Regions from separate parts of the Paenibacillus kandeliae genome, predicted to be linked through region 3. Evidence: riboswitches for the same ligand, from Rfam matches in the RefSeq annotation. Region 3 holds a riboswitch; each other region holds the start of a gene.
What was found. Region 3 has a riboswitch for cyclic di-AMP ahead of ABXR35_RS23200 (resuscitation-promoting factor). Riboswitches for the same ligand answer to the same signal wherever they lie in the genome.

Region 1 (4,257 bases), on a different contig from region 3:
TCAGGGATTGAACCAATGCTCTAGCAAAAGCCTGTTCTGCAGTTTGACTCATCTTCGTTCACCCTCCGTTTCTAGCTAAATGTATATCATTCAGCAGCAAATTTCAACGCGAGTACATAGTAGTGCAGTTAACAGTGTACAGCAATGAACATGCCTTCTGCCATTCATCGTTTCCGCCCCTACTCACATCGTCCACATATCGCTATGTACGACAAAAAGCCCCTCCGGTGCTCTCTACTGCATCTGCGTCACCAGTGAGGCTTTATTTTCTATCGCCTGTTGCCGCTAGTAGGATCGCCAATCGCTACGACGATCAAGCATTGTGGAAGCGATAAGCCAGCAATTGATCCTGCTCTGGCGTTTCGAGCGGCTCCTCGTCATATTTGTAATTGGTGTAATCGGTCAGCAATTGACGCCAAAAACGTCGAGTGTGCATATTGCGTCCCGTTGCATTCGTATGCAGCGCCCAGCTGCCTTTAAACTGTTCAAACACATGCGTCGCCGCCCGCTGCGCCAGCCCTTTACCACGGAAGGAACGCATGAGGAAAAACTCATGCAAAAAATACTGTGCCTGCTCCCCGTGCGGAATGTACGGCGGTGTGGATACGAGCGCAAAGCCTGCCGGAATGCCATCTACGCGCAGTAGAAACGGAAACAGAACGCCCGGATGCTGCCACCAGATTTTGAAGACGTCACTTTGCTGAGCCAGTGTTGCGCAGCATTCGTCTTCCTCAAATACGCCATATTGGTTCGGTGTGCGATCCCAGATTTCCGACATGTCATACAAATAAAAAGGATACATATTGCAAATAATATGCTTATCTGTCGCAGGGCAAAGCTCTACGTCCAGCTTATGTTCCATCATAGGTTCAAGTTCTGGATTGATATTCATACCAACCTCCTGCTAATTCGGGCATTGCCGCCGATGGGCAGCAAGCACCCTTCATTTTGTTACTTTTTCAATACGCCGGCTGCATGCCGCAGCGCCGCCATCGCCTGTTTCACAAAGGCGCGGTTTTCCGGCTCCCATTCGTTCGGATCGTCCATAAACGAATCCTCGATAAAATCCTCTAGCCCGCTAGCAATCTTCTTACGCTCCGCTGGATTGGCATTGCCCTTGCCACGTAGCGTCTGTACCGCCGTGCGCATATACCGGCACGATTGCTGTACAAAGGTATAGTCGTCCTTGTCCCATGCTTTGGGATTGTCCATATCGTAAAAGGCAATCCATTTCTCAATCTGGGTTGCCGCCTGTTTGTCATCCAATTGAGGCATTGTTCATTCTCCGTTCCGCAGCAGCAGCATGCTGCCCATCATCTTGATCTGGCTAGGCGTAGGCGCCGATTCGCCAACCTTTATTGTAGCCGCTTTGCATGATTCCGTACAGCCTACGTAGATATCGGATTCAGGAAGTCACTCGCTCCGGTGCAGAATCAGAGACAGCGCCCAGCTCATGTAGACGGTCTGAGTGGTACACATGCACCCCGCGCTGTTCCTTGCTGGCTATCCGGTAAAGCGCACGCGCTACGGTTTCCGCAGGAATCGCCTTGTACTTGGCTAACGCGCCGCCCATAAGCGGGGATAATGCTCTAGCAAGCACGGCACCAATACGTTCCCCTGCGCGGAATTCCTGACGCTCGCCAAGCAGCAGCGAAGGGCGTGCCGCAGAGAAAGACGGATAATCCAGCCCAGCCAGCTTTTGCTCCAGTTCTCCTTTGATCCGGTTGTAAAAGATTTTGGATGTATGGTCTGCACCCATCGCGCTGACCAGCAGCAACTGGGTAGCCCCCTGCCGCTTCGCCAGCTGCGCCAATGTCAGCGGATAAGTAACATCGATCCGGTACATGTTATCCTGTGTACCGGCTTTTTTGATCGTAGTGCCCAGACAGCAGTACACATCATCGGCAACCAGCAGATCCAGATGATCTTCTAAGTGTTCGTAATCTACGACAACCTGATTCACCCGCTTCATGCTTTCCCATTCTGGTACATGGTTTCGTACAAGAACGATGATTTGCCGGTATTCCGGCGCCTTTTGCAAAATAGACATCAGCGCGCTGCCTACCAATCCGGTTGCTCCGGCAATGAGTGCTACTTTATCGGTCATACGATCATCTCCAAACTTCATAAGTATGTACCGTCTGCTGCCGATGGAACGGTATGCAGCGGCATGATGGTTAATTCTCTATCCCTATACCTGCTTATGGTGGAGATGAGACTGCTCACACTGTCACAACAAAAAGGCGACACTGCCGCCATTCGTATGGACAATATAATCTGCGCCCAGACCTTTGTAAATCATACGTGAGTTGCTGCTTTCGGTAATGACATAAATCGGATCGCTTGTCCACGAGCGACACATCTGGATATAACGGCAGCACAACGGCAAACTCCGCTCAAACAGATACACTTTCCCGACCGTCATCTGCGGTAGACACCATTCATCCTGACGCTGCGTATCCAGCAGCAGTACATGATGGATGCCCATCCGTTCCATTCTTACTTTCTCACTATAGCTGTTCACGATCGCGGCAAAATCGATTCCTTTGACTTTGAGCAGCTGCATAAACTGCTCTCCTGCCCGCGTCGCCGGAGATACCAGCACATAAGACCTTGGTAACTCCGATTCCTGCTCCAACTCCATCTCTTTTCTCCTCCAATGTGTGAAGGCAAACAAAAAAGAAGCCGCACAAGAGGTACTCTCGCCGCTTCTCAAGCATTCCGAACAGCGCACAGCGGTGCCCTACCGGATGTCATGATCATTGTCGCCTCTCTTAATTCAGCTTACGAGGTTAGCTGACGGATTCGGGAGTAAGAGTCTCCCTACGGACAGGATCTGCGGTTCCCCACATGTCTCCTTGTTCCGATTCACCCCTGAAAAGCACCTATGGCACTTCTCGCTGGTTCCCCCGCTCTCCGCACAATTTGTTCTGCCCAGATGGCAGTACAACATACGGACATTCAGCTGGTAACGACATACGCATACAGCGATATGCCGAAATTTATGAACTTGAGACGAATCATACTCCCGTCCACGATCAAAGTAAAGGCAGACAGAATGTGGTTTTGTGTCAATTTGATGGTTCAGGCAGATGATGCAATGACTTTTCTCTCGTATTCGCTTGCTTACGCCATATTATTTCATTTTCCTGCAATTTTGCGAAAACAATAGCAAAACCGAGCATTATGACGATGCGGCTGCGAATCGCTGTGATGAATCCGATTACATGACTATCTTCCATCCCAAATCGGCAAGGATGAAGATTGGATTTCATTTACGCTGTCATGGAAATGTCCTATGATGGCTCACAACTAAACCTCACATTACAAGGAGTGTATGTATAAATGATCATGACTGCTGTTCCGCTCGTTGAAGAGATTGTCCGTCCGCATGGTGTTGCTGTTGATACGGCGCGTATCCGTCATATGGAGCTGTTTGTATATGACCATCAACGGCTGGCATTGCCGGATCACTGCGAATTTTTGCATTGCGGATTGCTGCGTATGTGTGGCAGTGGTGCAGCGGGCTGGGCAGAATTTGAATTCTCCGACGGTACGACTCATCTGGATCTGGTGAAATGGGCATCTGTGTTTACGAGGCTCAAAGGGCAGACGGGCATGCAGGCGGCACAGTATATGCAGCAGCATGAATCGCAATGGGGCTTTACCCGCACCCATCTGGCAAGCGAGGCACTAGTGGACTGGCAGAAAAGCCTGATCGGTGCCGAAAGCAATCAAGCAAATAGCAGAGCTACCGTATCTTCTTTACCTGCGGAGCGGAATTTTTTGAGTCATTATTGCAGCGCATATTATTCTTTTTAGTCTATGCTGGTTAAGTGTCTGTATGGGCGTGAACAAACGGCTTGTTAGCCGTTTGGGGACACTGGCATCTACCTTATGACAATTGATACTTATACAAAGGGGCGTTACAGGTCATGCACGAAGAAAAGATCATGGTCGGTGTACACTACAATCTGAATGGGGAACGGCTGATTCGGCGCGGCATCCGGCTCGCCCAGCTGCTTCAGGCACCACTGATCGTACTGAGTATACTGGATGAACCCGTGAGCGAACTGGATATGGAAGACCAGAATTACTACAACAGCTGGAAAAAGCTGACCGAAGAAGCAGGCGGTACTTTTATGGTCGTGCAGCGCGAAGGACGCGATCTGGCAGAGGCGATCGCCATGGCAGCACACCGCAGTCAGGTGACACAGCTTATTATCGGGCAATCGGTACGTTCCTTTTGGGAGGAAA
Region 2 (4,257 bases), on a different contig from region 3:
AGCGTCAAAGATTCCGGCGTCAAACACTGATTTTGCGGCCTGGATGGGACGTCTATCCCAGCCATGGCAAGAATTGATTCGGCAGCAAAATGCTACGCCTGAGGAATTTGTTCGCCAATACCAGATTTTTCTGATCAACGAGAATCTAAGCGATCTAAGCGGCTTGGAACGTTGCAGCGAGGTGCGCGAACTGAGCCTGTCACGCAACCAGATTATGGATGTACAGCCGCTTGTAAATTGTAGCGAATTGAAAAAGCTGTATTTGCTAAACAATCCGATTCACGATCTGACGCCATTATCCAATCTGAAGTATTTGCATAGCTTGAACATTGCGGGCACATCAGTAACCGATCTAACGCCACTTGCCACTCTGTCAAGGCTGACAAAGCTATCTTGTAATGATACGCCGATAGAGGATTATCGTCCGCTATTGAAGATAAAGACATTAACTACGTTGACAATTTCAGCACCTTCACATAAGGCGGCTCAGGTGATTAGCGATATGCAGCAATTGCGTCATCTGACAATTCATGATGCACATACATGGCAGCCTCAGGATTGGGAGATGATTGGCACACTGCCTTTATTATCGTTAACCGTTAATGGCGGAACATGGGACAATGCCGATCATTTACGTGCATTCGAGCAATTGCAGGAATTAACCTTTCAACATTTGTATTTGCAGGATGCTTCTGCACTTGCAGACCTTCGCTCTTTGCAAAAGTTAAGTCTGCTGGATAATAGCGATATTTCTCAGTTAGAATCGATTACGCGGTCAACGACGTTGCGTAGCTTTACAGGCAGCTTTGCACAATTCGATCAGATTAAGGACGGTTTTAGTCAGCTGGTTGACTTCTCTAGTCTGACAGGCGATCTCACCAATGAACAGTTTGAAATCTGGTCCAACTATAATCGGCGCTAATTGCCAATATACCTACCGGAGCGCATGGTGCTCCGGTTTTTTGATATGCAGACCGATAGATCATAGTATATAGATAGGCATCCAATCGATATTGAAAATAATGACATATCTTTTTTCAGTCAGTTGCGAAAACATTGCGTGGCACAATGAAACAAAATGTAAAAAGTGAGTAAATGGGAGTAAAGCAGAGAAAAAAGTAGCTTGCGACAGGTAGCAATTTACTAAACTTTTAAAAATCAAACTTGTGGTCAAAAAGGGCTTTTTTTGCCTTTTTGATCTGCTTTACTCTTTCGCGCGACAGGCGTAATATACATTTCAGGATTTAGAGATTCACCGGTAACGGGAATCATTTTTGTTCAGAATGAACCATAGCATCACAATGTTTCTTGTTCTTTATTGCTGAGTTTCCGGTTATGCCGGAAAACGGGGGAACCAATTGTCAGGATGATCGGAGGTGTGAGAGCCGCCGACAGACTGCATGGGGTGAATCGCTTAGCACCGGTAACCATGGGACCGGCGCTGGGCGTAGGGCGACTCTCACCGCCCGAATCCGACAGCTAACCTCGTAAGCGGAAGTCGAGAGAGGAGTGTGGAACTTGTGCCGACACGACACAGGGTAAACAAAGCTCTGTGTTTTATTGTGCGCTTTTTGGGAATATTCTGAACCTTGTACAATCAATTACGCTTAATTTCCGATATGTGGACAGCCATTCATCAACTGTCCGCCGGAAAGCGGGGGAACCAATCGTCACGCTGTACAAAAGCTGATACTGCTTAGGCAACGGCTTTGCACAGCATGGACATGGGGTGAATTCCGGGATGACCGGAACGGGCAATCTTCCAGCCCGAACCCGACAGCTAACCTCGTCAGCGAATCAGGGAGAACTTATATCCGGCTTGAACCGGCGAAGGGATTGCAGGCATCCGATGATGTCTGTACGAGTTTCGTGCGGTCAATAGGGGAAGCCCGGTGAAAAGTTCCATTTTACCGAGGCTTCTTTTTTTATGCCCAAATTCGGGATAACACCATTTGACATGTAATTAATTTGGATTGAAGGAGTTACGTATCATGCTGGATTTGATCATGATTGTGTTGGTATTACTCATTGCATTCGCGCTTGGAGGACTGGGAGAATGGTCGTCCAGAGTGATCGGGGAAAGAGGGAAGGAACAATGACCTGGTTATTATGGATTATCATTGCAGGCGTACTGTTATATCTATGTTATGCCCTGATCTATCCCGAGAAATTCTAAACCGAAACCAACAGAAGAGAGTGGAGTGAGTATGTTAGCATACATCGGAGTTGCCGTTACCTTATTAATCGCGCTGTTACTGGCTCGTCCTATGGGCTTGTATATGGCTCGTGTATTTGATTATAAAACAGGGCGTCTGGATCGCTGGTTCGGACCACTGGAAAAACTGATTTTCAAAATCGGCGGTATTCGTCAGAGCAATCAAACGTGGAAGCAATACGCCGCAGCGCTCTTGGTCAGCAATACTATCATGCTGCTAATCGTGTATATCATTTTCCGATTACAGGATAAGCTACCGCTGAATCCTGCTGGTATCGCGGCGATGAGCCCGGATCTAGCATTTAATACAGCGATCAGCTTTATGACCAATACAAATTTACAGCATTATAGCGGTGAAAGCGGTTTGTCGCTGTTCTCGCAAATGACATCCATTATCTTCATGATGTTCGTCTCACCAGCTACTGGTATTGCTGTAGCCATCGCCTTTATTCGCGGTCTGGCAGGCAAGCCACTCGGTAACTTTTTCGTCGATCTGACACGGGCGATTACACGCATTTTGCTGCCACTAGCAATTGTGGCTGCACTGGTGTTTATCAGTCTGGGTGTACCGCAAACGATGCATACTTCCGTGACAGCAACGACCATACAGGGCGCACAGCAGGAGATTGGCATGGGACCGATCGGTAGTTTCCTAGCGATCAAGGAGTTAGGTAATAACGGCGGCGGTTTCTTCGGAGCCAACTCAGCGCATCCTTTTGAGAATCCGAATGGACTGAGTAATATGCTGCAAATGCTGCTGATGCTGCTTGTACCAACGTCATTGCCATTTACGTATGGACGCATGGTAAACAATCTGAAGCAGGGTCGCGTATTATTCGTATCCATGGCGATGATGTTTGTTGTTATGCTGAGCGTATCGCTGTATGCGGAGCATCAAGGCAATCCGCTGATCAATCAACTGGGATTGCAGCAAAGTGCAGGCTCCATGGAAGGAAAAGAAGTACGATTTGGCGTAGAGCAATCCTCGCTCTATTCTGTCGTAACGACCGCTTCTGAAACGGGAGCAATCAATACGATGCACGATACACTGACACCGATTGGTGGAATGATAACAATCAGCAATATGATGCTGAATACCGTGTTTGGTGGTTCTGGGGTCGGTATGATGAACGTGCTGATGTATGCGATCATCTCGGTCTTCCTATCCGGTCTGATGGTAGGACGTACACCGGAATTCCTCGGTCGTAAGATTGAAGGAAAAGAGATGAAGCTGATTGCGGTCACATTGCTCATTCAGCCGCTGCTTATTTTGGCACCGACAGCATTGGCATTGACCTACTATCCAGATACAATCTCCAATCCGGGTTTCCACGGACTGACCCAAGCCCTGTACGAATTCACATCCTCTGCGGCTAACAACGGATCAGGGTTCGAGGGATTGGGCGATAATACACTATTCTGGAATATTTCAACCGGTGCGGTCATGTTTATTGCGCGCTTCTTCTCTATGGTAACGCTGCTTGCTGTTGCTGGTTCGTTGCTCGCCAAAACACCAGTTCCCGAAAGCAGTGGTACGCTGCGCACCGATCAGGCATTGTTTGGTGGCGTGTTCATCGTAATCGTAGTACTGGTTGGCGCATTGACGTTCTTCCCAGCCCTCGTACTGGGACCGATTGCGGAACAGTTAACGTTGTAACCTATCGTAGGTTTACCATGATGCCACATCGAACAAGCGATCATGTAAAATCGCTAATGGCGTAGGCACACGCATTGATATAATGATACGTCCATATTCAAGCACGTCCATATAATAGAAATAAGTGACAATCAGGTGGAGGAATCAGCAATGAAAAATCAAGCTTCCGTGATGAACCGGGAACTGATAACCAAAGCATTACAGCAGTCGTTTGTGAAATTAAACCCACTGCTTATGATTAAAAATCCGGTCATGTTCGTCGTTGAAGTCGGGCTGGTGATCAGCATTTTGCTGATCTTCGCTCCAAACGCATTTGGCGAATCGGTATCGACCGGTTTCAATATTACCGTTTCTCTGATTCTGCTGCTGACCATATTGTTCGCCA
Region 3 (4,257 bases):
CCGTTACACGGCTTGCCTGACGTGCCAGACGCTCGGTCAGCGCGCCGATACCAGGACCGATCTCCAGCGCACCGCGCTCTGGTGTCAGATCAGCTGCATCGACAATCTTGTTCAGAATGTTGGCGTCGATCAGAAAGTTCTGACCCAGGCTCTTTTTAAACGAAAATCCGTGTTTATGAATAATCTCCTTCGTCCGTCCGGGCGTGGCGATATCGTGTCTATCAGTCATGGGATTGCTGTTCCTCCGCTTCAAGTTGTGAAAGTGCTGCCGCGAATTCTTCGCGGCTGATGCCAAATATGCGCAGCCGTTTATGAAACTGCTTGCCGTTGCCGTAACCGATGCCGAGCAGATTGCCCATGATCATACGACGTGCCGCCGCCTTGGGATGCATCACCAGCCCAGTCATGATCAGATCATCCCAGTCGATCAGCGTCTCCGCTTCCGGCATCTCGCTGTGCAGACGGGACAGCGCTTCGCGAATCGCTTGCGGTGAGGCATTTTCTACACCGATGTCGCCTTTGCGTGTTGCTTCGCTTTCGGGTATGAACGCATGCTTGCAGCCCGGTACTTCGCGGGAGACAATTTTACGAATGCGTTCCCCTGCATGATCAGGGTCCGTCAAAATAATAACGCCACGACGCTCCTGTGCCAGTCTAACGCGTTGGATCACCTGCGAACCGATGGCAGAGCCGCCCGTTTCAATCGTGTCCGCATCTACTGCACGCTTGATCGCTACCGTGTCATCCCGTCCTTCTACAACAATTACCTCTTTGATCACTTGATCTGACGCTTCCCTTCTGGGCCGTATGGGGCAGGATGCTGCCCTGCTCATCCGTATGATCGGCCTTGTGCATATTGTCCTCAGTATAACAAAATAACAAACAAAAAGAAGGGGAAGATTCCCCTTCTTCTGTTGGTTCTATTCACGCTCATGGTTAATAACTATTATATCACAATTCAGCGCTATCAGCGCAGCAAGTGCATCTTCCGCTACCTGTCTTACGGTTTTACCGGACCGATCACATATACGGTATAACCGGATTTGCGACCGAATGCTCTTGCTTGACTCAGGCTGTCAATATATACGTCAATCTTATTGCCATTAATGGCGCTGCCTGTATCTTCTGCACGACGATAGCCGACACCTTCGATGTATACCCACCATCCCATCGGGATGACACTCGTATCTACAGCGATGGTACGTCCTTCTGTTACTCGTGTTCCAGAAGCAGTCGTTGTACCAAGCCCTGGCTCCTGAGAGGAGTACGCAGTCAGCGTTACATTGTTCAATACTTTGGCATAAGAGAAATCTTTATCCGAATGAGATGACGAACTGGCAGCGAGCAGTTTTGGTTGCTGCTTTTTCGTTCCGACAGCGACAACCTTATCTTGCACCTCAGCAGTCGTTTTCTTATCGATCATGCGCTTGGAGACAAATTCTCCATCTTCGTATGTTTTTTCAACATATTGGACAACCTTGCCTTTTTGTCCGCTTTGGACTAGCTTCGTTTTGCCTTCCAGCAATGTGCTGTCCTGTTTTTTAACAACCTGATAAGGCAGTTCGACAACCTGCTTGGCTACAAAGGAAGTCGTTCTAACCAGTTTAATATCCATATCGTGTTGTACTGCTGTTTCGACCGTTGGTGTCAACTTGTCCTCTTCGCCGAGGTCAACGCCAGCTTGGTCGAGTGTACTGCCTACTGTTTTGGCAGTAGTGTACACTTGTTTCGTTTTGCCATCAGCCGTAATATTCACGGCGACCGCGTGGTTCACATACACTTTGTCCCCATCTTGGATCGCTCCGTTCATGGGCATGGAAACTTTGTCTTGCGGCGCAACCGTAATGTTCTGTTCCGCCAGCAGATCGGAAAGATTCAGTTTGCGTGTTTCGACGCTCTGAGCTTTGCCATCAACGATCACATAAATATTTTTGCCTGCCTGCATATACAGAAGCCAGAGTGCCATGGCGATTACCATAACAACTGCCAGCGAAGTGAATAAGGCAAAGCGTAGATTTTTTTGCTTCCAACGCAGCGCGTAAGACATGCTGGATGAGCGTGAACCATGGGTTTCTTTGAAAGGAGCAATTCCCACTTCTTCCGTCCTCCTTACATAGTCTCGCCGTCTTGCTGTATCTTAAATGAGTTAAGACGCGACTATATCAGAATTTCCACAGGCGTTTATCGTGTTTACGAATACCGGCGCATTTCGGTAATCGTTTCGTGTTGTGCAATGTGCCTGCGCCATGGTCAGTCCAAGCGGCTTCCGTTCCCGAACAGTGAAAATCCGGGTTTTCTCATCTTACCTTTTCCTTTTGCACAAAACAAAAAAGCCTTGGGAAAAGTGCAAGAGCAACTCTTCCTGGGCTTCCGACGACTGTACCATCTTGGAAACTTTTAGAAAATGAGAGGTTGCCTCTGCATCGCTTACGAGGTTAGCTGTCGGGTTCGGACATTCATACTGCCTGTATAGATTGCCCTGTGAAACGTCCTCCGCTCATGGCGCAAGTAAATTTCAATTCACCCCAAAGACCCTGTATCAGGAATCATACAATCTGTCTTCCGGTATTGCCGGTTTCAAGTGAATGAAGACAGCTGTTGGTTCCCCCGTTCTCCTATGTAGGAAACTCAGCGAGACCGAATCATGGAATCTCGTTCATAAACAACAAGATTAAATCACTGATGAAATAATATCCCGAACTCAACCCCACTGTAAAGCAAACCTCAACTCCGTTTTTCAGAAAAAGTGGTTAAAAACTTGTAACATTTGAGCATTTAGTGGTTAAAATTCATTCATATATCGTTCTAGCTCGGTTTTTCGGTGGTTTTTCTCCCTATTTCATCGTATACCAAATAATGCCAGTGCATTTTTCGTTGTAATTTCACTAATTTCTTCCAGAGAAACACCTTTTAGCTCGGCAGCTGCCTCTGCTACCAATGTGACATATCCTGAGTTATTTCTTTTACCACGATATGGATGTGGAGTCAAATAAGGGGAGTCTGTTTCTAGTAATAATCGGTCCATTGGAACCTGCTTTAGCACCTCTTTTGGCTGCTTGGCATTTTTGAAAGTAATTGGTCCACCAAATGACAAATGGAAGCCCATATCGAGACACATTTTGGCGGTTTCCCAGCTGCCAGAGAAGGAGTGCATAATGCCGCCAACTTCGGATGCTTTTTCCTCACGCAGAATACGAACAATGTCTTCATGCGCATCTCGGTTATGGATCACAATCGGCATGTTAATCTCGCGTGCAAGACCAATTTGTTCACGTAGGACGCGGTGTTGCACATCTTTGGGTGATTTATCCCAATGATAATCCAGACCAATTTCACCAATGGCAACGACCTTTTCATGACTGCATAAAGATGCAATCCACTCCAGATCACCCGGCTGCATCGTGATCGCTTCTACCGGATGCCAGCCTACCGCTGCATAGATAAAATCATACTCTTCTACTAGCTTCATCGTCGTCGGGATCGTCTCTCGGTCAAAACCAACATTTACCATTCGTGTCACACCGGAATCGTACGCGTTTTGAATCACTTCTTTGCGATCCTCATCAAAATCTTTTGAATCCAAATGGGTATGAGTATCAAATAACATTCATATTCGCTCCTTTACTGCCGTAATTCCGTTATTTTTCTTCTATAGAATAGAAATGAGTTAGACATCTTGTGAAAAGTCAGATGCAGAGCAGATTTACCACCTGTCTGCATCGTTTATTCTAATGATTTGCTTGTTTAGATTTCAAACTCCATTTGCGCCGGACCGAGCTTATCCTCGAAAATATCCGCTACCGGCTTGGACAATTTGTGTTTTACCCTTTCCAACTTCTCCTGTGGGAAATACAGATGATATCGTCCACGATGAATACCGCTAATCGAGCGCACAATGTCCGACACCTCGGAAATTTCCTGTACTTTATTTTGGCGATTCAGCAGCAAAATCTGCTTTTCCTTTTTCGGATCGCCCGGACGGAATACATCATACGGTAGATCTGTCGGAAAATCGATCTCTAGATCGTATTGTGGATGCAGCCCCGCTTCAGCAAATTCATTACGAATCTGATCAATGATGTCCATATCAATCAATTCTGTCTCTACATACTTATATAACCGACGATCCATAAAGCGTGCACACACATCCGCCAGAATTTCGTCCTTTTCAAGCGTCCATTGCATAAAGGTCGTCTGCACAAGCGCCTCATCCAGCAGCAGGTATTCCTTTACATTGAGTGTTCCTCTAAACAAGGA

Region 1: it holds a riboswitch for cyclic di-AMP, as region 3 does, so the genes downstream of both, ABXR35_RS20315 (hypothetical protein) here and ABXR35_RS23200 (resuscitation-promoting factor) in region 3, are expected to answer to the same signal.
Region 2: it holds a riboswitch for cyclic di-AMP, as region 3 does, so the genes downstream of both, kdpF (K(+)-transporting ATPase subunit F) here and ABXR35_RS23200 (resuscitation-promoting factor) in region 3, are expected to answer to the same signal.

The regions. Positions count from the first base shown of each region.
Region 1 covers NZ_JBFDUZ010000005.1:46,600-50,856, forward strand. The annotation lists gene ABXR35_RS20295 (DinB family protein) at 1-52, opposite strand, end outside; gene ABXR35_RS20300 (GNAT family N-acetyltransferase) at 314-892, opposite strand; gene ABXR35_RS20305 (hypothetical protein) at 952-1,275, opposite strand; gene ABXR35_RS20310 (oxidoreductase) at 1,406-2,107, opposite strand; gene ABXR35_RS20315 (hypothetical protein) at 2,231-2,644, opposite strand; cyclic di-AMP (ydaO/yuaA leader) riboswitch at 2,767-2,945, opposite strand; gene ABXR35_RS20320 (hypothetical protein) at 3,346-3,822, shown strand; gene ABXR35_RS20325 (universal stress protein) at 3,936-4,257, shown strand, end outside.
Region 2 covers NZ_JBFDUZ010000001.1:1,574,125-1,578,381, forward strand. The annotation lists gene ABXR35_RS06900 (SMI1/KNR4 family protein) at 1-922, shown strand, start outside; cyclic di-AMP (ydaO/yuaA leader) riboswitch at 1,310-1,510, shown strand; cyclic di-AMP (ydaO/yuaA leader) riboswitch at 1,595-1,810, shown strand; gene kdpF (K(+)-transporting ATPase subunit F) at 2,096-2,176, shown strand; gene kdpA (potassium-transporting ATPase subunit KdpA) at 2,208-3,872, shown strand; gene kdpB (potassium-transporting ATPase subunit KdpB) at 4,023-4,257, shown strand, end outside.
Region 3 covers NZ_JBFDUZ010000009.1:11,881-16,137, reverse strand. The annotation lists gene rsmA (16S rRNA (adenine(1518)-N(6)/adenine(1519)-N(6))-dimethyltransferase RsmA) at 1-229, opposite strand, end outside; gene rnmV (ribonuclease M5) at 222-779, opposite strand; gene ABXR35_RS23200 (resuscitation-promoting factor) at 1,001-2,095, opposite strand; cyclic di-AMP (ydaO/yuaA leader) riboswitch at 2,410-2,644, opposite strand; gene ABXR35_RS23195 (TatD family hydrolase) at 2,840-3,607, opposite strand; gene ABXR35_RS23190 (HD domain-containing protein) at 3,745-4,257, opposite strand, start outside.